Regions from separate parts of the Kitasatospora sp. NPDC038210 genome, predicted to be linked through region 4. Evidence: riboswitches for the same ligand, from Rfam matches in the RefSeq annotation. Region 4 holds a riboswitch; each other region holds the start of a gene.
The links. A riboswitch is a leader RNA that binds a small molecule or an ion and turns the genes downstream of it on or off. The one in region 4 is predicted to bind cyclic di-AMP.
Positions count from the first base shown of each region.

Region 1: another riboswitch for cyclic di-AMP. It lies ahead of ACZ7KX_RS05450 (glycoside hydrolase family 16 protein); the one in region 4 lies ahead of ACZ7KX_RS06370 (transglycosylase family protein).
Region 2: another riboswitch for cyclic di-AMP. It lies ahead of ACZ7KX_RS12355 (NlpC/P60 family protein); the one in region 4 lies ahead of ACZ7KX_RS06370 (transglycosylase family protein).
Region 3: another riboswitch for cyclic di-AMP. It lies ahead of ACZ7KX_RS16390 (M23 family metallopeptidase); the one in region 4 lies ahead of ACZ7KX_RS06370 (transglycosylase family protein).

Region 1 is NZ_JBVJYK010000002.1:434,977-442,731, forward strand. It holds gene ACZ7KX_RS05445 (esterase/lipase family protein) at 196-1,500, shown strand; cyclic di-AMP (ydaO/yuaA leader) riboswitch at 1,767-1,932, shown strand; gene ACZ7KX_RS05450 (glycoside hydrolase family 16 protein) at 1,934-3,262, shown strand; gene ACZ7KX_RS05455 (hypothetical protein) at 3,340-4,050, opposite strand; gene ACZ7KX_RS05460 (IclR family transcriptional regulator) at 4,367-5,164, opposite strand; gene aceB (malate synthase A) at 5,366-7,018, shown strand; gene ACZ7KX_RS05470 (allophanate hydrolase-related protein) at 7,162-7,563, shown strand; gene ACZ7KX_RS05475 (helix-turn-helix domain-containing protein) at 7,716-7,755, opposite strand, start outside.
Region 2 is NZ_JBVJYK010000005.1:151,435-159,189, forward strand. It holds gene ACZ7KX_RS12345 (NYN domain-containing protein) at 1-398, shown strand, start outside; gene ACZ7KX_RS12350 (C40 family peptidase) at 599-1,636, shown strand; cyclic di-AMP (ydaO/yuaA leader) riboswitch at 1,974-2,127, shown strand; gene ACZ7KX_RS12355 (NlpC/P60 family protein) at 2,138-3,259, shown strand; gene ACZ7KX_RS12360 (C40 family peptidase) at 3,482-4,528, shown strand; gene ACZ7KX_RS12365 (hypothetical protein) at 4,708-5,730, shown strand; gene ACZ7KX_RS12370 (glycosyltransferase 87 family protein) at 5,752-7,122, opposite strand; gene ACZ7KX_RS12375 (glycosyltransferase family 4 protein) at 7,337-7,755, shown strand, end outside.
Region 3 is NZ_JBVJYK010000007.1:35,918-43,672, forward strand. It holds gene ACZ7KX_RS16370 (DUF3037 domain-containing protein) at 1-238, shown strand, start outside; gene ACZ7KX_RS16375 (MarR family winged helix-turn-helix transcriptional regulator) at 390-845, shown strand; gene purB (adenylosuccinate lyase) at 998-2,437, shown strand; gene ACZ7KX_RS16385 (MFS transporter) at 2,477-4,015, opposite strand; cyclic di-AMP (ydaO/yuaA leader) riboswitch at 4,328-4,508, shown strand; gene ACZ7KX_RS16390 (M23 family metallopeptidase) at 4,511-5,485, shown strand; gene ACZ7KX_RS16395 (DUF2470 domain-containing protein) at 5,777-6,496, opposite strand; gene ACZ7KX_RS16400 (RidA family protein) at 6,624-7,070, opposite strand; gene ACZ7KX_RS16405 (IclR family transcriptional regulator) at 7,109-7,755, opposite strand, start outside.
Region 4 is NZ_JBVJYK010000002.1:653,813-661,567, forward strand. It holds gene ACZ7KX_RS06360 (LacI family DNA-binding transcriptional regulator) at 1-610, shown strand, start outside; gene ACZ7KX_RS06365 (hypothetical protein) at 723-926, opposite strand; gene ACZ7KX_RS06370 (transglycosylase family protein) at 1,226-2,464, opposite strand; cyclic di-AMP (ydaO/yuaA leader) riboswitch at 2,472-2,633, opposite strand; gene ACZ7KX_RS06375 (sirohydrochlorin chelatase family protein) at 3,102-4,061, opposite strand; gene ACZ7KX_RS06380 (DUF397 domain-containing protein) at 4,621-4,884, shown strand; gene ACZ7KX_RS06385 (ATP-binding protein) at 5,261-5,842, opposite strand; gene ACZ7KX_RS06390 (helix-turn-helix domain-containing protein) at 6,261-7,127, shown strand; gene ACZ7KX_RS06395 (TetR/AcrR family transcriptional regulator) at 7,204-7,755, opposite strand, start outside.

The sequences.
Region 1 (7,755 bases), 220 kb from region 4:
TGTGCACTGCGTAAGATGTCGGACCTCCAATTTATCCGACCGGGTGCACACGGTCATCGCTTTGCCACGGTACGGATCGCCACCGCGCTGCCCACCGGGTGTGCGACCGGCACATGGGCACCCGTCGCGCACCGGTCCTACCGTCCGGCCATGAGACGCACCCCCACGACCGGTACCAGCGCGAGACACGCCCGCGTGAGACGCACCCCCACCACGCTCACCGCCGTCCTACTGGCCCTCGCCGCCCTCCTCCTCGGCACCTCCACCCCCGCACCCGCCCGAGCGGAGACCGCACCCGCCCGAGCGGAGACCGCCCCCGCCCGAGCGGGGACCGCCACCGCGGCCCTCACCCTGGAAGCCGCCTTCCCCGCCCCCGGCAACGGCTGGGCCGAGGTCGAGCGCTACCTCGACACCACCCCCGGCTTCCGCACCGAGCAGTTCCCGTCCGACGGCCGCGGCGACCAGGACGGAGCCCGCCGGACGTACTTCGGTACCGCTGAGCCCTCCTCCGGCCGCTTCCTGCTCTACTCCGCCACCGGCTGGGACACCGGCAGCCGGGCCACGCCCGTCCTGTTGGTCCACGGCGCCAACGACAACGCCGACCGCGCCTGGGCGAACCCGGGGGAGAGCGGCACCTGCGGCGCCGCGACGTGCCCGTCCACCGGCCTCGCCCAGTACCTCGCCGGCACCGGCCACCGGGTCTTCGCCATCGGCTTCGCCCACAAACACGGTGACAACCTGCTCCAGGCGCAGGCCGTCGGCGACGCGATCGCGCTGATCCGGGCCCGCCTCGGGGCCCCGCAGGTCGACGTGGTCGCCTGGAGCAAGGGCGAGGTCGCCGCCAGGGCGTACGTGTCCTCGGTGCGGCCGTCCTGGGGGCGGGCGTACGCGGGCGACGTGCGCCGTCTGGTCACCCTCGGCGGGCCGAACGGCGGGCTCGACTACGTCTACGCCCACGGCTGGTCGTTCGACCTGGCGACGTGGCCGGCCTGCGGCGGCACCGCCAACGCGCCGTCCCCGCACCTGTACATGACCTGCTACGGCACGTACACCGCGCAACCCTGCCTCGGCGTGCTGCCGGCCGGCGGGTACGACTGCTACCCGGGCCAGCGCCAGCTGCTCGCCCGCTGGGACGGCAGGTACGGAGTGGACGGCAGCGCCCAGGACTGGTGGACCACCTACTACGGCGGCCAGGGGTTCTACACCTCCGGACAGGGCATCCAGGCGGCGATCGACGCGGGCTCCCTGATCGCCCCGCTCCAGCAGGCCGGGATCCCGGCCGCGGTGCGCACCTACCTGCTGGCCGGCGGGTCGGCGCACATCCCGGGCGTGCTCAACGAGAACCGCGGGCCCAGCGACGGCATCGTGTTCACGGCGAGCGCCCTGGACACCACCGGCATCGCGACGGTCGGCGGCACCCGGTTGCTGAGCGGCCTCGACCACCTGGAGCTCGGGTGGGCGCCGGAGGCCGAGAGCCAGGTGGACGCCTGGCTCGGCTGAACGCCCGACCGGAACGGGCAACCGGAGCGCGCAACCGGAACGCCCGGCCGGACACCCGCAGAGCCACCCCGCCGGGCATCGTTCCAGGCCACGTGAACTGATCAACTCCGCCGCCACACAGCGTCGTTGATCGACACCACTGTGAGCTGCGCGACAACCCGTCCGCCGGAGTTGTCCGTTCACGTACGGCCTGCCTAGCCTGCAACGGTCGTCCGCCCCTGGCGGACCCCGCCGCCGGGACGCCGAGTCCCGTCCACCCGTCGGCGGGTCACCGAGCACCAAAGCGGACGGGAGCGGGGAAACCAAGGTCGGCGCCCGACCCGTGCGCTCGCGCGTACGGGTCGAGGCTAGGGGTGAAGCCGCTCCACAGGCGGCCGGGCAACTGCAGCCCGAACCCGACAGCTAACCTCGCAGGCGTCGCAGAGGTCACCTCATGCCCAAGCCTGCTGCCCGGCGCCGTGCACCGCGTCACGCCCGCCCCTCCCACCGCGGCCGCAACGCGGCCTTCGCCGCCACCGGGGCGCTCGCCATCAGCGGCGCCGGCCTGCTCGGCATGCCGTCCGTCACCGGTGCCCAGGCGGCCACCGCGCCGACCGTCACCCAGGACCGGCTCGCCCCCGCCACCATGGTCGCGGGCAAGGCCGCCACCGCCTCGCTCGGCCTGCACTCCTCGGCCTGCTTCACCGCCAAGACCGTGGGCGTGGGCGTGCGCGACGCGCGCGGCACCAACCTCGACTTCCCCGGCAACGCCTCCAACGTGCAGATCTGCCCGAGCGGCGTGAACTTCACCAGCGGCACGCGCACCCTGCCGGCCGGGACGTACACCCAGTTCGGCTTCTGGCAGGACCTCGGCGGCGTCTGGCACAACCTGCCCTCGCAGCAGCTGGTGGTCTCGGCCACCGCCACCCCGGCCCCGGCCCCGGCCCCGACGGCCACCCCGGCCCCGGCCCCGGCCCCGACGGCCACCCCGGCGCCGACCCCGAGCGCCACGCCGACCCCGAGCGCCACCGCGACCCCCGCGCCGACCCCGAGCGCCACGGCGAGCCCGACCACCCCCGCGCCGTCCTCCCCGGTCGCCGGCAAGTCGCTGACCTGGTCCGACGAGTTCAACAGCGCCATTTCCTGGGGCCAGCGCTGGGTCGGCGACAAGAGCACCGCCTACAAGTACGGGAACCACAACCCGGACGACAACAAGCTGGACTGGCTGAACAAGAACAACGTCAGCGTCGCGAACGGGGTCGCCACCTTCACCGCCACCTCCGGCGGCCCGGTCCTGGAGAACGGCAAGCAGTCCTGGAACACCGGCTTCCTGACCACCGAGGGCTCCGGCGAGGGCTTCCAGGTCAAGACCGGCGACTACGCCGAGACCCGGGTCAAGCTGCCCGCCGGCACCGGCGCCTGGCCCGCCCTGTGGACCTGGAAGAACGGCAACGGCGAGGTCGACTCCTTCGAGTACCACCCCGACAACCCGAACCTGCTGGAGCTGACCAACCACGTCAACCCCGGCAACGCGAAGTACTACACCGACGCGAGCGCCGTCGCGAAGGACCAGTGGGTGACCATCGGCACCTACTACGGCGCCAACTCGGTGGACTGGTACGTCAACGGCGCGAAGGTCTTCTCGGACGGCAAGGGCGTCGGCGCCAACTGGTCGGCGTACCTGATCCTCAACCTCTCGGTGTGCGCGGGCCAGTACCACCCCGCGCCGCAGGGGACCGCTCCGATCACCATGGCCGCCGACTACGTCCGCGTCTACCGGTAGTCGGGTAGGACGTCCCACCGGTCACCGGAAGCCGGCAGCCGCTCACCGGCGGCCGGTGACCGGTGGGACGACGCGGTTCAGGAGCCGTCGGCCGGCTTGACGACCGTGATGTCGAACGGCTGCCGGTGGTTGCTCTCGTCCTGGTCGTCCGCGCTGCGCACCGCGACCCAGCCGCCGCTCAGGGTGCCCACGGGCAGGTCGGGGTCCAGCCGGACCGGGACGAGGGCGGTCGCGCTGCGCCCCTCCTTCAGGCCCGGGCCGAAGACGCAGCGCACCCGGTGGCCGCCCTGGAACACCTCGCAGTCCTCGGGGAAGAACGGGCCCTCCGGGGTCACCCCCGGCGGCAGGGTGACCACGACCGTGAACGGGGAGGCGGTGGTCTCCGGGCCCCGGTTGGCGACGAAGGCGTGGATCGTCGTGGTGCCGTCGGGCGCTGCCGCCTCCGGGTCGAGCCGGACGACCTGCAGGCGGGAGTGGGACGGCTGGGCGACCAGGGCCGGCAGCGTCGACGCCCCGGGGCCGGCGGACCCGCCGGGTGCGACCGGCACGACGGGCACGACCGGCACGACCGGCGCGTTCGGCGCGTTCGGCGTGACGACATCCACCGCCGGGCGTGGCTCAGGCCGACGCAGCGCCCAGGACGGGCCGGTGATCAGCACCGTCGCCGCGCAGCTCGCCGTCACGACCGCGACCAGCCCGACCCGGCCGAAGCCCCCGACCCCGCCGAACCCCCCGGCCCTCGCGCCGCGCCGCGGGTCCGCGCCACCCCGAACATCCCGGTGTCTCATCCCGGTCACCCTGCTCTCGTGCTCCGGCGGCCGGCACCGTCGCGGGCCGCGTCGGCACCAGGGTGGCCGAGCCGCTGCCGTGACCTGGCGCGACCCGACCCGCCCCGCCCGCCGTGCGCTCGAACGGAGGACGCCCGGCCGTCGCCCTGCCCTGCGGGGCGGCGGTCGTCCTGCCCGCTCCGCAACGGTCGCCCCGTCCTGCGAGACGACCCAGCCCCGCCCGCCGCGCCGGTCCTTCCCCGCCCGCCGCACCGGTCCTTCCCCGCCCGCCGAGATCGTCCCGACTCGCCTGACCCCCAGGCGGGTTGACGGAGGGTCAGGGTGCCAGGACTTGCCCGAGCCGGGTGGCGATCTGGTGCATCACCGGAACCAGCGAGGCGGCGCCGGCCTGCTCCTCCAGCGCCCGGATGCGTGCCTCCGGCCCGGAGACCGAGAGGGCGGTGGGCGTCGGGGCGCCCGGGACGGCGAGCGCGATGCAGCGGACGCCGATCTCCTGCTCCTGGTCGTCGACGACGTAGCCGCGCTCGCGCGCCTCGGCGAGCTGGCGCATCAGCTCCTGCGGGTCGGTGACCGTGTACTCCGTGTGCGCCGGCAGCGGGTTGGGGCCGAGTACGGCGCGCGCCTCCTCCTCGGGGAGCTGGGCGAGCAGCGCCTTGCCGACGCCGGTGCAGTGCGGCTGCACCCGCCGTCCGACCTCGGTGAACATCCGCATCGAGCGCCGCGACTGCACCTGTCCGACGTACACCACCTCGCCGCCCTCCAGTACCGCCAGGTTCGCGGTCTCGCCGGTGGCCTCCATGAGTTCGGCCAGGTAGGGGCGGGCCCAGCTGCCGAGCAGGCGGCCGGCGGTCTCGCCGAGGCGGATCAGCCGGGGGCCGAGGGTGTAGCGGCGGGCGGTGTCCTGGCGGACATAGCCCTGCTGCACGAGGGTACGAACCAGGCGGTGGATGGTCGGCATCGGGAGGCCGGAACTGGTGGAGAGCTCGCTGAGCGTGGCCACGCCGCCCGAGTCGGCCAGCGCCTCCAGGAGTTGGAAGGCGCGTTCGACGGACTGCACGCCGCCGCTCGCGCGGTCGGCGCCCGTCGTCGATGCTGTGTCGGGGGTCGCAACCACCGGCGTTCCCTTCGCTGTCGGGGAGGAGTAGAGTCCCGGCGACCTCTTCAACAAACCGTTGAAATTCTGTATCGCGGAAACTAGTCTCCACCTTACAGAATCGATCTCGCCGACAGGCGGGAATCGATCGAGGAAGTACCCGAGGAAGTTCCCACCGGAGCTCCCTTCGCCAGGCTCAACCGTCTTAGGAGTGTCCTGCTCATGGCTGCAGATCAGGGGCCCGTCGGCACCTCCCCCGCCGCTCCGGTCGTCACTGTCGCCGGTCCGCGCGTCCATCGGGCGGAGGAGGTGCTCACTCCGGAGGCCGTGGCCTTCGTCGTCGGCCTCCACCGCACCTTCGAGGGCCGCCGGCAGGAACTCCTGGCCAGGCGCAAGACCCGACGCGCCGAGATCGCGGCGGCCGGCACGCTGGACTTCCTCCCCGGGACCGCCGACATCCGGGCCGCGGACTGGAAGGTCGCCGAGGCGCCGCGCGCGCTCCAGGACCGCCGGGTCGAGATCACCGGCCCGACCGACCGCAAGATGGTCATCAACGCCCTCAACTCCGGGGCCCGGGTCTGGCTCGCCGACTTCGAGGACGCCACCTCCCCGACCTGGGAGAACGTGGTCAGCGGCCAGATCAACCTGATCGACGCCTACGAGGGCCGGATCGACTTCACCACCCCGGCCGGCAAGGCCTACACCCTCAAGCCCGCCGCCGAGCTCGCCACCGTCGTGGTCCGCCCGCGCGGCTGGCACCTGGACGAGAACCACCTGCTGGTGGACGGCACCCCGGTCGCCGGCGCCTTCCTCGACTTCGGCCTGTACTTCTTCCACAACGCCGCCCGGCTGCTCGCCAAGGGCGCCGACGACCCCAACTCCGGGCCGTACTTCTACCTGCCGAAGACCGAGAGCCACCTGGAGGCCCGGCTCTGGAACGACGTGTTCACCCACGCCCAGGCCGAACTCGGCATCCCGCACGGCACCATCCGCGCCACCGTCCTGATCGAGACCATCACCGCCGCCTTCGAGATGGACGAGATCCTCTACGAGCTGCGCGAGCACGCCGCCGGCCTCAACGCCGGCCGCTGGGACTACCTGTTCTCGATCGTCAAGAACTTCCGCGACGCCGGTGAGCACTACATCCTGCCGGACCGCAACAGCGTCACCATGGCCTCGCCGTTCATGGCCGCCTACACCCGCCTGCTGGTGCAGACCTGCCACCGGCGCGGCGCCCACGCGATCGGCGGCATGGCCGCGTTCATCCCCAGCCGCAAGGACCCCGAGGTCAACGCGGCCGCACTGGAGAAGGTCAAGGCCGACAAGGACCGCGAGGCCGGCAACGGCTTCGACGGGTCCTGGGTCGCCCACCCCGACCTGGTGCCCGTCGCCCGCGCCTCCTTCGACGCGGTCCTCGGCGAGCGGCCCGACCAGAAGGACGACCCCGGCCCGTCCGAGCCGGTCACCGCCGCCCAGCTGCTCGACATCGCCGGCGCCGGTGGCACCTGCACCCACGCGGGGCTGCACAACGCCGTCCAGGTCGGCATCCGCTACATCGAGGCCTGGCTGCGCGGGCTGGGCGCGGTCGCCATCTTCAACATGATGGAGGACGCCGCCACCGCCGAGATCTCCCGCTCGCAGATCTGGCAGTGGATCCACAACGGGGTCGTGCTGTCCGACACCGGCGAGAAGGCCACCGCCGAGCTGGTCCGCGCGCTCGTCGCCACGGAGCTCGCCGAACTCCTCGCCGAGCTGGGCGAGGACGCCTACAGCGCCGGCCGCTGGCGCGAGGCCGCCAAGCTCTTCGAACAGGTCGCCCTGGCCGAGGAGTTCGCGGACTTCCTGACCCTCCCCGCGCTGCCCCTGCTGGGCTGAGACCAACGTAGTCCGCCGCCGCCGGCGCCGACGCCTGCCAGGCTGTAGCACTCCGGCGGCCCGTTACTCCGTTCCGTACGGCGACGAATCCACCTGTCCTCTCGTCGCCGTACGGAACGGCCTTTCCCACGAGGAGTCCACCCATGCCGCGCATCTTCTTCAACGGCCAGGCGATGGTCGGCGGCCCGTTCCACGCCAAGGTCGCCGACGCGCTGATCGGGCCCGTACGGACCGCACCCGGCTACCGCTTCTTCTCCATCGACCACAGCGGCGGCACGGACGTCTGCCCGGGGCTGCTGCCCGACCCGAACGTCGACACCGCCATCGAGGGTGAGCTGTACGACGTCAGCCTGGAGCGGCTGCGGGACGTCATCCTGCCCGGCGAGCCGCGCGAACTGGAGCTGGGCGTCATCACGTTGGCGGACGGCTCCGCCTGCTTCTCCATGCTGCTCGCCCGGGGGGAGGTCGAGCGCGGGGTGCACCGCGAGATCACCCATCACGGCGGCTGGCGCGCCTACCTGGCGACGATCGGGCGCTCGGCCTGACGGCGGCGGGGGGCGGAGACGGAGCAGTCGGCGGCCGACAGCCTTCAGCCGACGACCGACGACCGACGACCGACGACCGACGGATGACGACCGACGAATGACAGCTGACAGATGATGAAAGTTGTCAGCTGAACCCTGTTCGCCGGCCCCTGTCACCCGTCCCCGCCAGCCACCAGCGCGTTGCCCAGCCGG
Region 2 (7,755 bases), on a different contig from region 4:
ACCAGCTGCTGGCGATCCCGCAGGTGCACCTGGTGGTGGACGGCTACAACGTGACCAAGACCGGCTATCCGACGCTGCCGCTGGAGCAGCAGCGGATCCGGCTGCTGGGCGGGCTGGCGATGCTGGCCCAGCGCACCCAGGCGGAGGTCACCTGTGTGTTCGACGGCCAGGACCTGGACGTTCCGGTGATCATGGCGCCGCCGCGCGGGGTCCGGGTGCGGTTCAGCCGGACCGGGGAGACCGCGGACGAGCTGATCCGCCGTCTGGTGCGGGCCGAGCCGCAGGGCCGTCCGGTGGTGGTGGTCTCCGCTGACCGGGAGGTCGCGGAGGGCGTGCGGAAGGCGGGCGCACGCCCGGTGGCGTCGGTGCTGCTGCTGAACCGGCTGGCACGGCCCTGAGCGTCGGCCCGCTAGGATGACACCTGGTCAGCGCCGCGTCCCCGACCGTGTGCGGGTGCGGTGAAGCCGGTGTGGTGAACGGGGTTCACGCCTTCGGGGGAGTGGCAAAGCGAATAGATCCGCACTAGGGTCTGGCGTCAAACCTATTTTCCGGAACCTCATCCGATCGGGTGAGCCCGTTGGAAGAAGGAGCCGGTCCCTTGGCCTCCCACCGCCGTCCCAAGCAGCCGAGCCGCGCGCGGATCTCCGTGCTCACCGCTGCCGCTGCGACCGCGGTCGCCCTCTCCGCCCAGGTGGCCGCGCACGCCGCGCCGCAGCCGAACAAAACGGACGTCAAGGCGCAGATCGACCAGCTCCAGGAGGAGCAGGAGCAGGCGGCCGAGAAGTACAACGGCGCCAAGGAGCGGGCCGACCAGCTGCGCAAGCAGGCGGACCAGCTGCAGGACCAGGTGGCCCGCGGCCAGGAGCAGATGACCCAGCTGCAGGGCGGCCTGGCCGAGGTGGCCGGCGACCAGTACCGCAGCGGCGGCATCGACCCGTCCGTCCAGCTGATGCTCTCCTCCGACCCGTCGGGCTACCTGGAGAAGGCCTCGACGGTCCAGCAGGCCAGCACCACCCAGGCCGAGGCGCTCAAGGCGCTGCTGGACGAGCAGCGCCGGCTGGACCAGGAGAAGGCCGAGGCGGCCGCCGTGCTGGCCTCGCTGGACAGCACCACCAAGGACCTGAACCAGGCCAAGGCGGACGTCAACACCAAGCTGCAGGCCGCCCAGGACCTGCTGAACTCGCTCAGCGCCGCCGAGCGCACCGCGCTGAAGGCCCAGCAGGCGCAGGACGACCGGGCCTCGCGCGGCAGCGACCGGGTCGACCTGAGCAACCTGCCGCCGGCCAGCGGGTACGCCGCGGTGGCCGTCGCCAAGGCGATGAGCAAGCAGGGCTCGCCGTACGTGTGGGGCGCCACCGGTCCGAGCACCTTCGACTGCTCCGGCCTGATGCTCTGGGCGTACGGCCAGGCCGGCGTCTCGCTGCCGCGCACCTCGCAGGAGCAGGGCCACTACGGCACCGCGGTGCCGGGACTGGCCGCGGCCCAGCCCGGCGACCTGGTCATCTACGGCGGCGACATGCACCACGTCGGGATGTACATCGGCAACGGCATGGTGGTCCACGCGCCGCACACCGGTGACGTGGTGAAGGTGATGAAGGCCGACGCGATGCCGATCAACACCATCCGCCGGGTCTGACGGCCCGACACCCTCCGGAGGCCCCGTCCGGGCCCCTGTGATCCGCGCCACCTCCGACGGGGTGGCGTTCGGGTTTTCGACCGTTTCGCGAGCGGCGGGTGAGACCTGATCAGCCTTGCGTGCGGCTGTGATCACCATCGGTCATTTTCACAAAAGAACTTGGGTAATCCTCCGTCTTTTTTCTGACAAGGATTTGAACCGATCACGGTTCAGTTACTAGGGTCATGCTTCGAACCACCGCACTGTCGATCACCCAGCCAGGGTGGCGGCGGTGGTTACCGCCGAGTTCGCGAGGCAGCGGGGCAGGTCGAAGCGACTGCCCGACAGGGGAGCCCAGTGGTAGGGGGCGCTGCGGAGCGGAGCCGGGGAACCACGTTCCTCCGGGGTGAATCGGCGCCAGGTCGGCCGCTGGAACGGCCGTGAGGCGTCGTAGGGCATGCTTCCGGCCCGAACCCGTCAGCTCACCCGGTAGGCGGACGTAGGAAGAAGGAGCCCGCCTTCGTGGCGTCCCATCGTCGTCCCAAGCCAGCAAGTCGCGCCCGGGTCTCGATCCTGACCGGTGTCGCCGCCGCTGCCGTCGCCCTCTCCGCGCAGTCCGGCGCCCACGCCGACCCGCAGCCGACCAAGGACCAGGTCAAGGAGCAGGTCGACCAGCTCAACGAGCAGGCCGAGGTGGCGACCGAGCAGTACAACGCCGCCCAGGAGAAGCAGCAGACCCTGGAGAAGCAGGTCGCCGGCCTGCAGGACCAGGTGGCCCGTCAGCAGGCCCAGGTGACCGAGCTGCAGGGCGGACTCGCCGAGATCGCCGGGGAGCAGTACCGCAACGGCGGCATATCCCCGACCGTCCAGCTGATGTTCTCGTCCAGCCCGGACAACTTCCTCAACCAGGCCGGTGCGCTGAACCAGGCCGGTGACACCCAGAAGAACCAGCTGAAGCAGCTCCAGGAGCAGCAGCGCAAGCTCGACCAGGACCGCACCGAGGCCCAGGGCAAGCTCGCCGAGCTGGAGTCGACCACCCAGCAGCTGAAGGCCTCCAAGGACGAGGTCCAGGCCAAGCTGAAGGCCGCCCAGGACCTGCTCAACACCCTGACCGAGCAGGAGCGCCAGGCGCTGCGCGCGGCCGAGGAGAAGGCCGCCGCCGACGCCAAGGCCCAGGCCGACGCCGCCGCGAAGGCGCAGCAGAACGCCGACCGCGCCTCGCGCGACAACAGCCGCACCGACCTCTCCGCGCCGTCCTCCACGCCGGCCGGCAAGCTCCCCGCCCCGGGCAGCTCGCGCGGTGCCGCCGCGCTCTCCGCCGCCGCCTCCAAGGTCGGCAGCCCGTACGTGTGGGGCGCCACCGGCCCGAGCTCCTTCGACTGCTCCGGCCTGATGGTCTGGGCGTTCAACCAGGTCGGCGTGTCGCTGCCGCGCACCTCGCAGGAGCAGGCCCACGCCGGCACCCGGATCGGCACCGACCTGTCCCAGGCCCAGCCCGGCGACCTGCTGATCTTCTACGGGGACGCCCACCACGTCGGCATCTACGCCGGCAACGGCCAGGTGCTGCACGCCCCCAAGCCGGGTGCTTCGGTCCGCTACGAGGCCGTCACCAACATGCCGCTGAGCGGCATCGTGCGGGTCTGATCCCGTTCGGCTCCTCCCAGGCCCGGTCTTCCACCACGGAAGGCCGGGCCTGCGGCGTTGGCGGCTGCTCGGGCTGATGTCCGATTGAGGGTCAAATATTCGGGTCCGTAGGGGTTTGGACTCGCTTGCCCGGACTCGCTAACGTCTGCCACCGGACTCCCGCTCGACGGCCGCCCGCCACGGGCGGCCGCGGGGCCGCGCCGCAGGATTGGAGCCGCTGCCGTGCCCGTGCACCGCCGTTCCCAACTGCTCGCCCGTGCACTGGTGCTGACGGCGGCCGCCACCACCGCGCTGGGCGTGGCGACCGGCGGCGGCGCCCACGCCGCCCCCGGCAGCCCGGACCCGGCCGACCGCAAGGACGTCCAGGCGCAGGTCGAGCAGCTCTACGACGAGGCCGAGCAGGCGTCCGAGCAGTACAACGCCGCACAGGAGGCCCAGCGCCGGCTCCAGGGGGAGACCACGATCCTGCAGGGCGAGATCGCCGTCGCCCAGGACCAGCTCAACGAGCTGCGCGGCGACCTGGCGACCGTCGCCGGGGCCGAGTACCGCGGCGGCGGGATGACCCAGACCGCCCAGCTGATGCTGTCCCCCGACCCGGAGGGCTACCTCGCCCGCGCCCGCACCATGGGCCAGGCGTCGCAGCGGCAGCAGGAGACGCTGCACGAGCTGGTCACCCGCCAGCGCCGGCTCGACCAGCGGCGGACGGAGGCCACCGGAAAGCTCGCCGAGCTCGACCAGGCCCGCCGCTCGCTCGCCGACGGCAAGCAGCAGATCCAGCAGCGGCTGGCCAGGGCGCAGAAGCTGCTCAACGGCCTCGACGCCGCCGAGCGGGCCAGGATGACCGCCCAGGACGCCCGGGACGCCGAGCAGCGCGCCACCCGCGGCACCGACCGGCTGGACCTCGGCACCGCCCCGCCCGCCTCCGAGCGCGGGGCGGCCGCGCTGGCCGCCGCGGTGCGCATGATCGGCTCGCCGTACGTCTACGGGGCCACCGGGCCCCGCGCGTTCGACTGCTCCGGTCTGATGTACTACAGCTGGCGGCAGGCCGGAGTGACCCTGCCGCGCACCTCGCAGGCCCAGGCGTACGCCGGCCGGCGGATCGACCTTTCCGAGGCGCGACCGGGAGACCTGGTGATCTTCTACCGGGACATGCACCACGTCGGCATGTACGCCGGCGGCGGCGTGATCGTGCACGCCCCCTACCCGGGCGCCAAGGTCCGCTACGAGAGCGTCAACGCCATGCCTGTCTCGGGGGTGGTCCGGCTCTGAGCGCGTCCCCTTCGCACCCCGCCGGACCCGGTCCGGCGCACATACCCCGCCGCGCGCTGTCCCGGCGGGGTGCGCTGCTGCTCGCGGTCGGCGGGCTGGCCCAGCTGTCGCTGCCGCCGCTCGCCCCGGCGGCGGCACCGGTCGGGGCGGTCGCCGACCGGCGCGCCGCGGTGGCGGCGGTGCTGGCGGAACGGGCGCGCACGCTGGAGGCCCGGTCGGGGCTGCCGGTGGCCGAGGCGGCGTACCGCAACCTGGTGCTCGCCGCGGGCGGCGGGCCCGACCGGCTGACCGCCGCGGCCGACCTGGCCGTGCGGATCGCCGGGTACGACGACCACCCCGTGGTGTACCCGCGCCGGATCGAACTGGCCGCGGCCGCGGACGGCTGGCGGGTCGAGCGCGAGGAGAGCGCCGACGGGCCGCCGGCGCTCTGGGACCTCGGCGCCGTCCGGCCGGCGCCGGGCACGCACAGCCTGGTGCTCGCTTCGGCCGACGGCCCCGACCCGGCCGGGCTGGTCGTGGTGGGCGACCGCGCGGTGCCCGCCGTCGAGGAGGTCTGGGGCGACGCCTGGCCCGGCCGGCTGCTGCTCGAACTGCCCGCCACCGAGGAGCAGTTCGCCCGGCTGCTGGAGGGCGACCCGGCCGGCTGGGCGGACATGGCGGCGGTCACCGTGGCCGCCCCCGGCGCACCCCGGGACACCCCGGCGGACCGGGTGCTGGTCAACCCCGAGGCGTACGGCCGGCTCAGCGGCTTCGGCCGCCAGGTGGTCGTCACGCACGAGGCCACGCATGTCGCGACCAGGGCCGACACCCGGGCCTGGACTCCGATGTGGCTCTCCGAGGGCGTCGCCGACTGGACCGCCTACCGCGACAGCGGCCGCAGCCCGCAGCAGATCGCCCCCGAACTGGCCCGGGACGTCGCCGCCGGGAGGCTGCCCGCCGAACTGCCCGCCGACCAGGACTTCGCCGCCGGCGCCGCCGGCATCGCCCAGGCCTACGAGCAGTCCTGGCTCGCCTGCGAGCTGATCGCCCGCCGCAGCGGGCCGCAGCGGCTGGTCGCCTTCTACCGGGCGGTCGGCGCGGACGACGGGCAGGGCGAGGACCGCGAGCGCCGTACGGACCGGCTGATGCGCGCCGAACTGGGCGTGGGCCTGGCCGGGTTCACCCGGCTCTGGCTGGACGAGGTGGCGGCGCTGAAGGACTGAGGCCGGCGGGCCGCAGCAGCGTCAGCGCCGCGGCTCGGCCGGCGTGCCCAAGTGGTCGATGCCGTCCAGCAGGTCCTGCTCGTACGCGATGCCCGGGCGCACCGGGTAGCCGGCGGCCGGCAGCGCGGCCGGCTCGCGGTCCAGCACCACGGTCGCGGGCAGCGGCGCCTCGCCCCGGGTGGAGCGCCAGAGCCGGACGCAGGAGAGCACGGTGGCGGCCAGCAGCAGCAGGTTGCGCAGCGCCAGCACCGTGATGGCGCCCGGGTCGCTGGCGAGGATCTGGGTGAACATCGTCGGGAACTCGACCAGCGTCAGCGGGCAGGCGAGCAGGATCAGCAGCGCCACCGGCCGCTGGCTGGTGCCGCGCACCGTCAGGCAGACCGCCGCGACGCCGACCAGCCAGACCAGGTACTGCGGGCTGATCACCCGGCTGGTCACCACGAAGACCAGCAGCGCGCACAGCGCCGCGTCGTACATGGTGGCCGCGTTGCGGCGCTTGGAGGTGAAGCGCCACAGCAGCAGCCAGAGGAAGCCCAGCACGGTGCCGGCCATCATGACCTTGCTGATCACGCCGACCCACGGCCCGAGCATCTCGGGGGAGCCGTAGTTCATGGTGACCCGGCCGTCCCAGCCCCCGGCGATCCGGGCGAAGTGCAGCGGCAGCGCGCCGACCGACTCGACCTCGATGCCGCGGTCCTTCTGGAAGGCCAGGAAGTCGAAGGCACCGTTCATGCCGGCCGCGAGCAGGAAGCCGATCGAGACGGCGGTGGCCCCCGCCAGCGTCCAGGAACGGCGGGTCCGGCGGCCGGAGGGGGTGCCGATCAGGCCGAGCAGCGGCCAGACCTTCACGATGCCGCCCAGGCCCAGCAGCAGCCCGCCGACCGCCGGACGACGGATCAGCGCCAGCAGGCCGGCCAGGGCGACCGCGGTGACGATCATGTCGAAGCGGTTGTAGATCATCGGGCCGAGCAGCGGGACCCCCACCACCCACATCCAGGCGCCGGTCAGCGCCCGGCCCCGGCGCAGGCCGGTGCGGATCAGCAGTGCGGCCGCGGCGGCGTCGGCGATCCCGCAGATCACCCAGAACGAGACCAGGTACGACCAGGGCAGCAGACCCGGCAGCAGGATCACCAGGGCGGCGCCCGGCGGGTACTGCCAGGTCACGTCGTCGAACGGGAAGGTGCCGGTCTGCAGCACGCCGTACCAGGCGTGGTAGATCATCCACACGTCGGCGGTGACGTCGCCGCCGGGCGACTTCAGCACGCCGGTGATCAGCAGCACCAGCAGGGTGCGGGTGGCCACCCAGGTCGCGCCGAGCGCGGCCAGCGCCCCGAGCGGGCGGCCGAGGCGGCCGCGCGAAGAACCGGGCTCGGTGGCCGGGGCCAATTCCACTGCGCTCCCTCGTTCGTCTCGGACGTCCTCACCGGAGGCGTCGTACTGACGGACGCCCGGGCCGCGTCGCACAGCGGCCTAGGTACTAGGACTGACCCGGGGGTCAAACGGTTGCCGTGCGCGGTTCCGTTCCCGGCGGGTCATGGTGTTGACCTATCGTACGGATCACCCAGCGGTACACCGAGCACCCCCCGACCGAGCGAGCCGTGGCCTGATGCACAGAACCTTGATCGTCACCAATGACTTCCCGCCCCGACCGGGGGGCATCCAGGCCTTCGTGCACAACATGGCCGTCCGTCAGCCCGCAGGAAGCATCGTGGTCTACGCCTCGACCTGGCGCGACGGCAGCGAGGTGCGGCGCTTCGACGCCGAGCAGCCGTTCCCGGTGATCCGGGACCGGACGAAGGTGATGGTTCCCACACCCCGGGTCACCCGGCGGGCCGCCGAGATCCTGCGCGCCGAGCGGTGCGACTCGGTCTGGTTCGGCGCCGCCGCCCCGCTCGGCCTGATGGCGCCCACGCTGCGCCGGGCCGGGGCCGGACGGCTGCTCGGCATGACGCACGGCCACGAGGCCGCCTGGGCCCAGCTGCCGGTCTCCCGGCAGCTGCTGCGCCGGATCGGCGCGGGCACCGA
Region 3 (7,755 bases), on a different contig from region 4:
GCTGGCGCTGGACCCGGTGGCGGACGTGCAGGGCGTGCGGCGGGCGCTGCACGGCATCGAGGCGGTCTGCCTGGGCGGGCCGCAGGCCGGTCCGGCGGCGGGGGACAGCCCGGGGCAGCGGTTCCGCTGGCTGACCGCGCCGCGCAGTGCGATCGTCCAGCCGGGGCCGGTGCACACGGGGCTGACCGCGAACCCGGACGCGGAGCTGCGGCGGCTGTTCGACCAGCTGGTGCTCTGAGCGGCGCTGCTGCGCGCCTGCCCGGCGGGCGGGGCCGGCCTGCCCGACGGGCAGGACCGGGGGGCCGACGGGCGGCGGCGTGAGCCGGCTCGCGGACGGTTGCCCTGGTCAAAGCTTGAGTTGCTGAAGCACCTGGTCGTACCCTGACCCCATGGGTTCGACAGCGACGACGACCGTACCGACCAACGCCGAGCTGATGGAGGTGTTGGCCGCCGTCGGTGCCGCCTACTTCCAGGACTTCGCGGCGGCCGCGGCCCGGCACGGGCTCTCCTCCTCGCAGGCCAAGGCACTGGGTGCGGTGCAGGAGCCGGTGCCGATGCGCGCGCTGGCCGGGCGGCTGGGCTGCGACGCGTCGAACGTCACCGGGATCGTGGACCGGCTGGAGTCGCTGGGCCTGGCCAACCGGGCGGCGGCGGCCGGTGACCGCCGGGTGAAGATCGTGGTGATCACGGACGAGGGGCGGGAGATCCTGGCCCGCATCCGCGGCGAGATGGCCCGTACGCACCAGGCCTTCCAGGAGATGACCGACGAGCAGCGGATCGCCCTGCACTCGATCTGCTCGCAGGTCCTGCCGGTGCTGGCCGGCCGGACGGGCGGCGCGCAGTAGGTCCCGCGCCGCCAGCGCCGTTCCTGCCGGTGCCGGAGTGCCGCTCGTGTTGCGCGCGCCGCCGGCGCCGGGCGGACCCGCCGTCGTCAGAGCAGCGCCGCGACCCAGCCCACCCCATCCGCCGACGCCCGGCGTGACCTCGGCTGTTACTCTTGCGAAGCGTGAGCGCGAAGCCCCAGATCCCCAATGTCCTGGCCTCCCGGTACGCCTCGGCGACCCTGGCCCAGCTGTGGTCCCCCGAGCACAAGGTGGTCCTTGAGCGCCACCTGTGGCTGGCCGTCCTGAAGGCCCAGCAGGACCTCGGTGTCGAGGTGCCGGCGAACGCCGTCGCCGACTACGAGCGGGTGATCGACCAGGTCGACCTCGGCTCGATCGCCGCCCGTGAGCGGATCACCCGCCACGACGTGAAGGCCCGGATCGAGGAGTTCAGCGAGCTCGCCGGCCACGAGCAGATCCACAAGGGCATGACCTCGCGGGATCTGACCGAGAACGTCGAGCAGCTGCAGATCCGCCAGTCGCTGGAGCACGTGCGCGACCGCACGGTGGCCGTGCTGGTCCGCCTGGCCAAGCTGGCCGCCCAGCACTCCGAGCTGGTCATGGCCGGTCGCTCGCACAACGTGGCCGCGCAGGCCACCACCCTGGGCAAGCGCTTCGCGTCGATCACCGACGAGCTGCTGGTCGCCTTCCGCCGCCTGGAGGAGCTGATCGCCCGCTACCCGCTGCGCGGGATCAAGGGCCCGGTCGGCACCGCCCAGGACATGCTGGACCTGCTCGGCGGGGACACCGAGAAGCTCGCCGAGCTGGAGCGCCGGGTCGCCGGGCACCTCGGCTTCGACAACGTGCTGACCAGCGTCGGCCAGGTCTACCCGCGCTCGCTGGACTTCGAGGTGCTCACCGCCCTCGTCCAGCTGTCCGCCGCGCCGTCCAGCCTGGCCAAGACCATCCGCCTGATGGCCGGCCACGAGCTCGTCACGGAGGGCTTCAAGGAGGGCCAGGTCGGCTCCTCGGCGATGCCGCACAAGATGAACACCCGCTCCTGCGAGCGCGTCAACGGCCTGGCCGTCATCCTGCGCGGCTACGCCTCGATGACCGGCGAGCTGGCCGGCGACCAGTGGAACGAGGGCGACGTCTCCTGCTCGGTGGTGCGCCGGGTCGCGCTGCCGGACGCCTTCTTCGCCTTCGACGGCCTGCTGGAGACCTTCCTGACCGTTCTCGACGAGTTCGGCGCCTTCCCCGCCGTGATCGAGACCGAGCTGGACCGCTACCTGCCGTTCCTCGCCACCACCAAGGTGCTGATGGGCGCGGTGCGCGCGGGCGTCGGCCGGGAGACCGGGCACGAGGTCATCAAGGAGCACGCCGTCGCCTCGGCACTGGCGATGCGCGCGGGCGCCCGGGAGAACGAGCTGCTGGACCGTCTGGCCGCCGACGAGCGGATCCCGTTGGACCGCGCCGCGCTGGACGCGCTGCTGGCCGACAAGCTCTCCTTCACCGGTGCGGCCGGCGCCCAGGTAGCCGAGGTGGTCCGCCGGGTGGAGGCCGTCGCGGCCGCCTACCCGGAGGCCGCCAAGTACTCGCCGGGTGACATCCTCTGAGGTCGATGTCCCGTGACGTCCCGGTGAGGTGACGTCGCGTCAGCTCTCGGGCGTGGGCCCCGCCGCCGGACCGGTGGCGGGGTCCACGCGCGTGTGGACGTGGCCCGGGTCGAAGGGCGGCGTGGTGGTGCCGCAGGGCCAGTCGCAGTTCGGCTCGGCGACCGGCTTCTCCTCGGGCGCCAGCACGTTGCCCCGGATGGTGGCGAACGCGATCAGCCCGCCGGTGGCCAGCAGGCCCGCGCAGATCAGCATCGCCGTGTGGAAGGCGGAGTCGACCTCGGAGGGCACCTGGTAGGCGTTGCCGCTCAGCCCGGCCAGGGCCGGCAGGGCGGCCACCGCGAGCAGGCCGGCCGCGCGGGCGGCGGCGTTGTTGACCCCGCTGGCGATGCCCGCGTGCCGGACCTCGACAGCGGCCAGCACCGTCGCCGTCAGCGGCGCCACCAGCAGGGTCATCCCGCAGCCCATCACCGTGACGGCGGGCAGCACGTCCGTCCAGTACGACGAGTCGGAGCCGATGCGGAGCATCAGCAGTACCCCGGCGGCGCAGATCAGGGGGCCGACGGTGAGCGGGATCCGCGGGCCGATCCGCTTGCCGAGCCGGCCGGCGCGGGCCGACAGCAGCAGCATCAGGATGGTGATCGGCACCAGCGCGAAGCCCGAGACCAGCGGTGAGAACCCGGCGACGATCTGCAGCTGCACCACCAGCAGGAAGAACACGCCGCTGAAGGCCGCGTACACGCAGAGGGTCACCAGGTTCACGGCGGTGAACAGCCGGGAGGAGAAGAGGCCGAGCGGCAGCATCGGTTCGGGCGCGCGGCGCTCGACGGTGACGAAGGCGACGCCGAGCACCACGCCGATCACGCCGCTGACCCAGACCGCGGGGGACACGCCCTCGCCGGCCGCGGTCAGCGCGTAGGTGATCGCGCCGAGCGCGAGCGCGGCGAGCACCGCGCCCGGCACGTCGAAGCGGCCGGTGGCGCTCTCGTCCCGGCTCTCCGGTACGGACCGGGTGGTGACCGCGATGACGGCGGCCGCGAGCGGCAGGTTCAGCAGGAAGATCCAGCGCCAGCCGGGGCCGTCCACCAGCCAGCCGCCGAGGAAGGGGCCGACCGCGGCCGACACCCCGCCGAGGCCGGACCACAGGCCGACCGCCGCCGAGCGGTCGTCAGGGTGGAAGACGGCCTGGAGCATGGCGAGCGAGCCGGGCGTGAGCAGCGCCCCGCCGATGCCCTGGACGGCGCGGGCGGCGATCAGCACCTGGATGTTCGGCGCGGCGGCGCAGGCCGCGGAGGCGACGGCGAACCAGACCACGCCGATCAGGAAGACCCGGCGTCTGCCGTACCGGTCGCCGAGCGCGCCGCCGAGCAGGATCAGGCCCGCCAGGGTGAGCAGATAGGCGTTCAGCGTCCATTGCAGGGACGCCAGTGAGGCGCCCAGGTCGGCGCCGATGCGGGGCAGGGCGACGTTCACCACGGTGCCGTCGAGCATCGCCATGCTGGATCCGAGCACCGTTGCCAGGAGTACCCAGCGACCCTGCGCGGTGCCCAGGCGCAGGGTGCCTGCTTCGGAGGTGGCCACGGCCCGATCCTGGCCCCGTGGGGCGTACGTGACAAGGCTCACCGGTGGGTGTGTTGGAGGCTGCCGGTGCGTGAGCGGACGACTGCGCAGTGCCGTCGTCGTCGGCGCAGGGTCGTGGATCAGTGGCACGGGGTGAATGGATGGTGTACACACCGTGCCGCGGATCATTCGGAGGGTGACCGGATCCCCGGGGGTCGTCGCGGATTCAAGAGATCGACATTGCTTCACCCGAACGGATGGGTTTTAGTTCAGCGACCGCCCGGCCAGCCCGGACGGATCCACCGGGTGGAACGCCGAGTCCTGCCGCTGCCCGGGTGGTTCGAACTGAACTCTGTACGGCAGGAGCGGGGGACCCACAGGTAAGTCGCCGGACCGGAGTTCGCGCCTCAGGGCGCGGGCGTCCAGGGCCGGCTTGGGGTGAAGCCGCGCATGCGGCCGGGCAACTCCAGCCCGAACCCGACAGCTCACCTCGCAGGCGTCGGAGAGGAAACTTCCATGCCTGCTCAGGCTCGTCGTATCGCCCTGCCCCGCGCCGCCCGCATCGGCATCGCCACTGCCGTCACCGGCGCCGCCTTCGCCCTTCCGCTCGTGACCGCGATCAGCGCCCAGGCCCACACCGCCCCGGCCGCCCCCGCCGCTGCTGCCGCCCCCGCTGCTGCCGCTGCTGCCGCCCCCGCCGCCGACGCCAAGCCGGCCGCTCCGGCTGCCGCGCACGAGAGCTACCGCGTCGTCAGCGGTGACACCCTGTCCAAGATCGCCGACGTCAAGAACGTCGAGGGCGGCTGGCACGCGCTGTACGAGCAGAACCGCTCGGTCGTCGGCGCCAACCCGAACCTGATCTTCCCGGGCCAGCAGCTCACCATCGCGGGTCACGCCGCCGCGCCGTCCGCCGACGCCGCCCCGGCGAAGCCGGCCGCTCCGGCCAAGCCCGCCGCTCCGGCCAAGCCGCAGGTCAAGGTCCAGGCCAAGACCGAGGCCGCGAAGCCGGCCGCCCCGGTGCAGACCCAGGTTCAGACCGCCGCTCCGGCCCCGGCCGTGACCGCCGCTCCGGTCGCCGCCACCGCCGGCTACGTCGCGCCGCTGGCCAACCCGGTCCTGGGCGAGGCCTACGGTGTCGCCGGCTCGATGTGGGCCTCCGGCCACCACACCGGCCAGGACTTCGTCTGCTCCACCGGTACCCCGCTGCGCGCCGTCGCCAACGGTGTCGTGGTCAAGGCCGGCAACGGCGGCGCCTACGGCAACGAGGTCGAGATCAAGCTCGCCGACGGCAAGTACGCGCAGTACGCGCACCTCTCGTCGATCGGCGTGAAGATCGGTCAGACCGTCACCGCCGGCCAGCAGCTCGGCCTCTCCGGCGCCACCGGCAACGTGACCGGCCCGCACCTGCACTTCGAGATCCGCACCACCCCGGAGTACGGCTCGGACATCAACCCGGTCACCTACCTGCGCGCGCACGGCGTCGCGCTCTGACCCTTCCGGGGTTTCAGGAACCACCGCTGCTGCGGAGCGAATCGATCCTCCGGGATGGTCATGTCGGGTGACCGCTCGACCGGGTGATCGCCGCACAGTGGACATGGGCGCGGGACACGCCCAGGCCGGCCCGGCTCGCGGGACCCACCTCCCTCGCGAGCCGGGCCGGCCGCTGCCATTTCCGGGGCCGGTGCGGCACGGGGGTTCGCTCCGGCGTGGTTGGTGCGGCCGGCCGGTGGGTCGATCCGTTCGCACGGTCCGCCTGCTGAACGCGCTGAAGGGGATCGGGAGTCAGGCGCGGTGGGCGGGCTGGCCGTACCGGGCGGCGGTCAGCAGGTCCTGCATCCGGTGGCCGAAGTCCTCGACGTCGCGGGCCGGTTCGGGGAAGACCAGGCGGACGTCGCGATGGCCGTCGGGGTGGTCCAGGCGCAGCACCAGGCCGTGGCGGTCCAGGGCGAGCGGGCGGACGTCCGGGTTCCGGGCGAGCAGCACCGGGTCGAGCAGGCGGGTGAGGACGTCGAGCGCGTCGGCGTGGTCGTCGGCGAAGTGGGTGAGCATCGCGGCCTCGTGGCGGGCCATCGGGTCGGGGGTGGCGTGGGCGAGGCCGGCGGCGGTGACCGCGCCGGTGCCGTACGGGGTGGCGAGGACGGCGTGTGCCACGTCCACGCGCAGGTGGACGCTGAGGCCGTCGTCGGCGAGGTGGGCCAGCCGGAGCCGGCCGGCCAGGGTGAGGCGGGCGCGGACGCGGTCGCGGACGGCGACGGGGGAGACGTCGGTGACGTCGAGGACGACGGCGAGGCCGTCGGTGGCCCGGGTGGCGGCCGCGGTGAGCGGGGCGTCCAGCGGGGCGCGCAGTCGCAGGCGGGAACCGTGGACGGAGACCGGGGTGTCCAGGTCGTGGTGCTCGCCCAGCGCGCGGACGGCGAGCGAGGAGGTCGTGCCGAGCAGGCTCAGGATCCGTTCGGCGGTGGTGGGCTCGGGGACCTCGGTGTCGCCGGTGGGCAGGCTCATGGACGGACCTCCAGTTAGTTAGGTGAGCCTAACCTAATGTTGCTGCCCGGGTGTGGCAAGCGCCGCAGGGCCCGGACGCGCGGGAGGCGTCCGGGCCCTGCCGTGGGTGCAGTCGGGGGCGGGAGCGTCAGGCGACGACGGCCTGGGCGTCGATCTCGACCAGCATCGGCTCCTGCGGGAGCTCGACGAAGACGGTGGTGCGGCAGGGCTTCACCCCGCCGGGCTTGACGTTCTCCTCGATGAACTCGGCGTAGACCTCGTTCATCAGCGGGAAGTCGGCGCGCTTGGTGAGGTAGACGCGGAACATCACCACGTCCTCGATGGTCGCGCCGCCGGCCTCGACGACGGCCTTGACGTTCTCCAGGGTGCGCCGGGTCTGCGCCTTCACGTCGCCGTGGTGGAGGTACTCGCCGGTCGCCGGGTCCTGCGGGCCCTGGCCGGAGACCTGCAGGATGGGACCCTTGCGGACGCCCTGGGAGAACGTCCAGGCCGGGGCGGGGGCGCCGTCGGTGCGGATCTCGACCTTCTCGGCGGCCTGGGCGGTCTCGGCGGGCTGGGGGCGCTCGGCGGGCATGGGGCTCCTTGGCGTGAAGTACGTGAGGTGACGGATCGTCAGTTCTGGCCGGGGCGGCCGCAGTCGGCCGAGACGGCGCGGGCGGTGGCGAGCAGGTGCGGGAGGAGGTCCAGCACCTGCTCGTACGGCAGGACGACGTCCGGGACGGAGATGGAGGCCGCGGCGACGACCCGGCCGCTGGCGTCCCGGACGGGCGCGGCCACGCAGTTGATGAAGGACTCGTGCTCGGCGTGGTCCTGCGCCCAGCCCTGGGCGGCGACCTTCTCCAGTTCCGCGAGCAGCGCCTCGGGCGTGGTGAGGGTGCGTTCGGTGTGCGGGGTGAAGTCGATCCCGGCCACCACCCGGCGCCGCTCGGGCAGCGGGAGGTCGGCCAGCAGCACCTTGGAGACGGCGGCGCTGTGCAGCGCGGCGCGCAGGCCGATGCGGGAGTACATCCGGACCGGGTGACGGGAGTCGAACTTGTCGATGTAGACCACCTCGCCGCCCTCGTACGCGGCCAGGTGCACGGTCTGGCCGGTGGCGGCGTTCAGCTCGGCCAGGTGCGGGGCGGCGATCCGGCGGATGCCGCGCTGCTCCAGGGCCAGGCCGGAGAGGGCGAAGAGGCCGGCGCCCAGGTGGTAGCGGTAGGCCGCGTCGCGATAGACGAATCGTTCCTCTTCGAGGCTCTGGAGCAGCCGGAGAACGG
Region 4 (7,755 bases):
ACTGGCCGGGCGCGGGGTGCCGTTCGTGCTGATCAACGGCTTCAGCGAGAAGATCGACGCGCCGTTCATCTCGCCGGACGACCGGGCCGCGATGTGGATGGCCGTCCAGCACCTGGCCGAACTCGGCCACGAGCGGATCGGGCTGGCCGTCGGGCAGCGCCGGTACGTGCCCGTGCTGCGCAAGATAGAAGGCTTCACGGCGGCGATGCGGGAGGTGCTCGGGCGTACCCAGGAGGAGGCCGAGAACCTCGTCCACCACACGCTGTTCAGCGTGGAGGGCGGACACGCGGCGGCCGGCGCGCTGCTCGACAAGGGCTGCACGGCGATCGTCTGCGGGAGCGACATGATGGCGCTCGGGGCGATCAGGGCGGTGCGGCAGCGCGGCCTGTCGGTGCCGCAGGACGTGTCGGTGGTCGGGTTCGACGACTCGCCGCTGATCGCCTTCACCGAACCGCCGTTGACCACGATCCGCCAGCCGGTCGAGGCGATGGCCACGGCGGCGGTGGACGCGCTGCTGGAGGAGGTCGGCGGGAACGCCGTCCAGCGCGGCGAGTTCATGTTCCAGCCGGAGCTGGTGATGCGCGGGTCCACCGGGGCCTGCGCGCGCTGAGCGCCGGCCGCAGGGCCGAGGGAAGGGCCCCGGAGGGCAGTTGCTCTCCGGGGCCCTTCGGCGTGCCTGTGTGCGGCCCTGCTCGGCAGCGCTCGGCAGATCTCGACTGCCCTCAGCCGTGCTCGGTGTCGGTGGTGCGGTCCTGGGCGAGGCGGTTGCCGTCGGCCGGGTCGCCGGTGCGGGCCTCGGTGCGGCGGCCGCGGGCCAGGTAGTCGCGCAGGACCAGTTCGACGGCGTCCTGCGGGTTCTTGGTACCGGAGAGCATCATCGCGTCGATCGCGAGGTTCGCGTCGAGCGTGACGGTGACCTGGGCCATGTGACTCCTCCTCGGGTGCAGAGCAGCAGCATGCCCGTTCGGGTCCGGTTCCACCACGGGGATACGCCGCGACCCCCGGGGAGGAGCGACCAGACTCTTCCCCGGGGGTGGCGGGTGATCAGTGTTCGGTGGCGGCCGACGACCCGCGATCTGCGGACGACGGATGACAGATATTGAAATCTGTCAGCTGTCAGCTGTCAGCTGTCATCCGTCAGCGGTCGTCTGAAGTCCGTCAGCGACGAGCAGTCGGCTGCCTGCTGCCTGCTGCCTGCTGCCTGCCGTCAGCCGTCTCGCCGTGCTCAGACCCGGCCGGCGAAGTCCGGGGCCCAGTTGGCGACGGTCTGCTCGCGCACACCCGCGCTCGGGTTGGCGGCCTCGACGTACTTGCCGCCACCGACGTAGATCGCGACGTGGTAGACGCCCGAGTCCTTGCCGTTGTTGGACCAGAACAGCAGGTCGCCCGGCTGCAGGCTGTCCAGCGAGACGTGGGTGCTGGCGGCGGCCTGGTCGGCGGCGACGCGCGGGACGGAGATGCCGGCGGCGCGCAGGGCGGCCTGGGTCAGGCCGGAGCAGTCCCAGCCGCCGTTGCCGGTGCCGCCGTAGACGTACGCCTGGCCGACCTTGGACTCGGCGAAGGCGACCGCGGCGGCCATGCTGCCGCTGGCGGCCGGGGCCTGCGCCGGGGCCTGGGCGGCCGGGGTCTGGGTCTGGGCGACCGGCTTGGCGTTCACGGAACCGCCGTTCGCGGACTGACCGGACTTCTGCGAGCGGTTGAACCAGGTGAAGTCCGAGCCGGACTTGTCCGAGGAGGCGGACTGCTGGGTCTGGCCGTGGTCACCGAAGGTCAGGTGCTGGCCCGGGTAGATGGTGTTCGGGCCGTCGGTCAGGGTGCTGCGGTTGAGCTCGTACAGCCGCTCCCAGCCGCCCTGGACGTTGTGCTTGTCCGCGATCGAGGACAGCCAGTCGCCCTCGACCACGGTGTAGTCGTCGCTCTGGGCGGCCTGCTGGTGCCTCTGGGCCCAGGTGCCGGCGGCAGAGTCGGCGGCGTCCTGGGCGGGCGCGGCCGGCTTGGCGGGCTTGGCCGCCGGGGCCGGGGTCTGGGCGGGCTTGGCAGCCGGGGCGGCCGGAGCGGCAGCGGCCGAGGTGTCGACGGCGGCGGGCGTGCCGCCCTTGGTCAGGCCGGCCTTGACCGAGCAGACGGGCCAGGCACCGGGGCCCTGCGAGGCGAGGACCTTCTCCGCGACGGCGATCTGCTGGTCCTTGGTGGCCAGGTCGGCGCGCGAGGCGTAGGCGGTGCCGCCGAAGGCGGACCAGGTGCTCTGGGTGAACTGCAGGCCGCCGTAGAAGCCGTTGCCGGTGTTGATGCTCCAGTTGCCGCTGCTCTCGCACTGGGCGACCTTGTCCCAGGTCGCGACGGAGGCGGCGGAGGCGGTGCCGGAGACGAGGCACGGGACGGTGAGGCCGACGCCCGCGACGCCGATGGCGGCGATCACGCGGCGGGTGCGGCTGGACAGACGGGTGCCGTTGGTGGGCAGCATGAAGACGCGGTCCTCTCCCACGCCTGCGAGGTGAGCTGTCGGATTCGGGCCGGAGTTGCCCGGCCGCGCGTGAGCGCGGCTTCACCCCTAGCCCTGAACCGTTCCTGGGAGCGGTCCGGGGCGACTTACCTGTGGGTCCCCCGCTCCTGCCGTGGTGCGTTTTCGCGCTGCCAGGACATCCGACGGCAGGACTCGGCGTCGCGGATGAACTGGGTCCGTGTGGTCACGAACGGGGAGCACGTTAAGCAGACTTAAGTTCAAACTGCAAATAGCTGTGACGCGCATCACGGATTAGCAGGAAGTGCCAAATTGGCGGCTAATCATGATCGTAAATGATCGTTTTTCGGCAATGCGATTGCGGATGCCCACAACTGTCTTTGCCTCAGGAATGGCATGACGGTGTGTCGAAGCGCGAAACGGCGCACCGGTCCAACCGGCGGAGCGGACGTGATTCGAGCGCCCCGGAGTGCGCTCGCCATTCCCCGGCAAACAGCGGCAGAACGGACATTCCATTCATTGTTCGCTTAACTCCGGTAACTCCCGTACGCCGCAAGAGCGGGAAAGCGGGCAAAGCGAAGGGCCCGGAACGCAAGCCGTTCCGGGCCCCGTGTGCGCGCCGACGGGCGCGCGGTGTCCGCTACTGTCCGGCAGGCTCCTCGGCGGCCGCGTGGGCGCCACGGGCGCCCTCCACGACCCCCTCGGCCTCGGCGGCGGCCGCCGCCTCCGCCTCGGCCCGCGCCAGGTCCTCCGCGGACGGTGCGGGCAGCGCGGCCAGGTAGGTCGAGGCGATCAGCTGGCCGACGGTCGGGTACGCGCCCAGCGGCGCCGCCGACGGGCAGCCGGTCTCCTCGGCGGCCGCGGCGAGCAGCTCGGAGTCGGCCTCCGGCCCGATCACCAGCGGGGCCAGCGCCGGGCGCTGGGAGCCGGTCTCCTTGAGGTGGTCGACGGCCGCGGCCACCGAGCCGGGCACGTCGAGCGCGGCGGCCACGACCGGCACGGCCAGGCGGGCGGCCAGCAGAACGCCGGTGATGCCGGCCGCGGCGGCGGCGTCCTCGCCGCCGACGGTGGTCAGGACCACGCCGTCCGCGGCGGTCGCGATGGCGAAGAGCCGGGCGCGGTCGGCGCGGGCCAGCCCGGCCTCGGAGAGTCGTACGTGGACGGCCTCGGCGAGCAGCGGGTGCGGGCCGAGCGCGTCGGTGACGGGCGCGCCGTACTCGGCGGCGAGCGCGTGGAGTTCGGGCAGGAAGCCGTGCGGACCGGGCACCAGTGGCACCAGGACGGGCATCGGCAGGCCGGCCTCGGCGGCCGTGGCCAGGAGCTCGGCGACGGTGCGGTCCTCGCCGCCCTCACCCTCGGCGGAGCCGCCGGGGAGGTAGCCGACCGCGGCCTGGACGCCGTTCTGCTCGCTGCGGACGATGGAGAGCAGCTCCTCGACGACCGAGCGGGACTCGGGCCCGGCGGCCGTGGGCACGGCGAGCACCAGGGCCGGCGCGCCGGTCGGAATCTCGGGGCGCTCGGGACGACGGTGGCGCCCCCGCGCACGGGAGCCTGGAGTGCGGACGGGCAGTGGCGCGCCCGGAATGGCTGCGGTGCTCATGCCGGAGATCGTAGGACATCTGCCCGTCCGGCCTGCAGTCGGCTGCCGTACGGGTTTCGCGCGGCCGCTGTGCGAACCCGGTGTGTCCGCCGCATCGGGTTCGGGTGGTTTGCCTACAATCCGGACATTCCACACCCAATCCCCGTGCGGGCGCGGCTCATTGCCTGGACGTGCCGGACGGGGTGCGGCGTTGCAGTCGCGGCGCGTGAGATGTCTCACAGCCCGGAGGTCGCCTGACGGAGGGTCACGGCGGTGCGACTCCCGGCATTCGAAGATCAACATTAAGCGGGGGGCCGCTCACGGCCGGTTATCGCGACCCCGGTGATTCAGTCGGCTATGTCCGTTTACGTACCGTCAGGAGAAGGCCCCGTGAAGAGTTCGGGGCTGCGGGTGAAAGGCCTCGTGCACCTGCAATGTCCCGTGCTGATGCACGTGCACTGCAGCTATCATCGCGTCAAGTGAGGCGTTGTGCCGGGCCGGTACGGGGCCGGTCCGTTCGTTCGGCGGTGCCGGGGGCGCCGCGCTGGACGACAACTCCGGAGCTCTTCGGGAGACTTCTATGCACGACTCGCAGAACACACACGACTCGCACGACACCTACAACGGGATGGCCGCGGCCGATCTCACGGGGGTGGTCTGGCAGAAGAGCCGGCACAGCAACTCCCAGGGCAACTGCGTCGAGTTCGCGGCCCTGCCGGGCGGCGACGTCGCGATGCGCAACTCGCGCTTCCCGGACGGTCCGGCCCTCATCTACACCCGGGCCGAGATCGCCGCCCTGCTGCTGGGGGCCAAGGACGGGGAGTTCGACCACCTGGCGGTCTGACCGGCCGCCGTGCTTCACCATCGGGGGGCCGTCGTGGGTGCCGACACCGCGACGGCCTTTGTCTTTTCGGTCGTCTCCTCCGACTTCTCCGCCTTCTCCGACCGTACCGGTCGCCGCCGGGGCGAAGTGATGACGGGGCCTGGCGCAGGGGCCCGGGGCGTGGTCCTCCCGGGGCTTCCCTCGACCGGCCGCTCCGTCCGCCGTCCGGCTCGCTGCAGGGCCTGGTGCGGGAAGGCGTTCCGGGTCGACCACTCGACCGACCACCGCCGGGCCGGTCCTCCGGCCGATCGCCGAGCGGGTCCTCCGACCGATCGCCGGGCCGGTTCCCCGATCGACCGCACGGCGTCGGGCGCTGCTCGCCACGTGCCGCGGGGCGCTAGGCCGAGCGCCGGTGCCGTCCACCGATGTCGACCGGGCCGCCGAGTGCGTCGAGCGCCCCGCGTCCACCGATCTCCGGGTGTCCGTCCAGCGGGCCGCCCGTCGGCTCCGCCTCGAACAGGGCCCAGACCACCTTGCCGCTGCCCAGCGGGTGCCAGCCCCAGGAGCGGCTGAACGACTCCACCAGGTGCAGCCCGCGGCCGGATTCGGCGACGAAGTCCGCCTCCCGCGCCACCGGTCCAACGCTGCTCGGATCGCTCACGGCGCAGACCACCTGGGGCGCGCGGTGCACGAGGCTTATTCGGATCGGCAGCCGCCCGTCCGCGGTCGGCTGTGTGGGAAAGTCATACTCGCCCGGGGCACCGCCCGTCGGGTCGGGCCGTGCGCCGATCGCATGCCGGAGCGCGTTGGTCACGAGTTCCGACGCCACCAGCGCCACGTCGTCGAACAGCTCCGTCAGTCCCCAGCGCTGGAGCGTGGTCCGGGCGAAGTCGCGCGCGGTTCTGACGGCTTCGAAGCGAGGAGCGAGCGTACAGGTGACCACATGGGGGTCAACCGCCAAAGCCGTACCGGTGCTCATGAAGAGCTCCTCCCATAAGGGGGCGGACACGGCTGGACCCGCCGGGGTCATGCCGGTCACCTCCGACTCGCTCGGCCGCTCGGCCGCCCCTTCGACCAGACGCACGCGCACTCGAACGCCCGATGACGCGGGGGACGCCGTCGGGCCGGTGCACGGAGTCGCGCGTGGGGTCGACGCGGAGCCCGCGGGATTGCCAGGGATGTGCAGGTGCACGTGCACCATGGTGGTGTGCGCTCACTGCAGATGCAAGAGTCGATTCACGTGCAGTCGCACTATTGGCATATGCAAGCGCCGGATGCACGTGCATCCTGGTGTGCGGAGTGCAGAACTGATAGGAACATCCGTCAGTATCGGCACCGTGAGCGCTCAACTGATGGCAGACTGTGCGCTGTTTGCCCTAGGTGGAGGTTTCGACCGCATGACCACAGTTCAGCCGGGCGGCGGCTCGATGGTCCGCCGGATCCTCCTCGGCTCGCAGTTGCGTCGCCTGCGAGAGGCGCGCGGCATCACCCGCGAGGACGCGGGCTACGCCATCCGGGCCTCCGAGTCCAAGATCAGCCGCATGGAGCTCGGCCGCGTCAGCTTCAAGGAGCGTGACGTCGCCGACCTGCTCAGCCTGTACGGCGTCGACGACGGCATCGAGCGGGAAGCCCTGCTCGGCCTCGTCCGCGAGGCCAACAAGTCCGGTTGGTGGCACAGCTTCAACGACGTGCTGCCAGGCTGGTTCCAGACCTACGTCGGACTGGAGGAGGCCGCTCAGCTGATCCGGACCTACGAGGTGCAGTTCATCCCCGGGCTGCTGCAGTCCGAGGAGTACGCACGGGCGGTTTTCGGCCAGAGTCGGCCGGTCATCAGCGAGGAGGAGGTCGAACGGCGGGTCAGCCTCCGTCTGCGCCGCCAGAAGCTGCTGACCGAGGGTGCCAGCCCTCGTCTGTGGGCGGTCATCGACGAGGCCGCGCTGCGCCGGCCGGTCGGCGGGCCCAAGGTGATGCGAGGTCAGGTGCAGTACCTGATCGACGTCGCCGAGCAGGCCAACGTGGTGATCCAGGTGATGCCCTTCCGCTTCGGGGCGCACGCCGGGGAGTCCGGCGCGTTCACGATCCTGCGCTTCCCGGAGCAGGACCTCGCGGACGTGGTCTACCTGGAGCAGCTCACCAGCGCGCTCTACCTGGACAAGCGGGACGACGTCGACGCGTACATCCAGGTCATGGAGCGGCTCTGCGTGGACAGCCTCACGCCGGAGCGCACCATAGACCTGCTCGCCTCGATCCTGAAGGAGCGCTGAAACCCCGGGGGCCCGTCCTCGCGGAGCCCCCGGCAGCAGACCGAAGCGAGTGAGTGGCAGGCCGCCCGCCCCGCCGTCAACCGCGGGCCGGCGGCCTTTCGCGTTCCGGCGGGTCGGGCTGCGGCGGACTGCCGAGGTGCCAGGCCAGGTCGTAGCGGCGGAAGAGGTCGGCCCGGATCGGGGCGAGCGGGATCTCGGCGCCCGGCAGCAGCACCCCGATGCAGCCCCCCATCAGCGCACTGCGCAGCACCGCGTGCTCGGCGACCGGGTCCGGGGCGCCCCAGTCCTGCAGCAGTCCCTGCAGGATGGCGCCGAGCTGCTGCTGCTCCGGGTCCTGGACGAAGGCGCCGGTGTCCGGGTCGAGGATCAGCGCCAGGTGCGAGCGCATCACCCGCGGGTGTTCCATCGCGAGCGCGAGGACGGCGTCTATGGCGCGGGCCAGCCGGGCCTCGGGGGAGGAGCCGGGCGCGAGTTCCGCCAGGGCGCCGGCCAGCGCCTGGTGCATCATCCGGTGTGTCGCGGACTGCATCAGCAGTCGTTTGCCGTCGAAGTAGTAGGAGACCAGCCCGCGGGCCAGCCCGGCCCGCTCGGCGATGTCGGTCAGTGTCGTGCCCGCGTAACCGCGCTG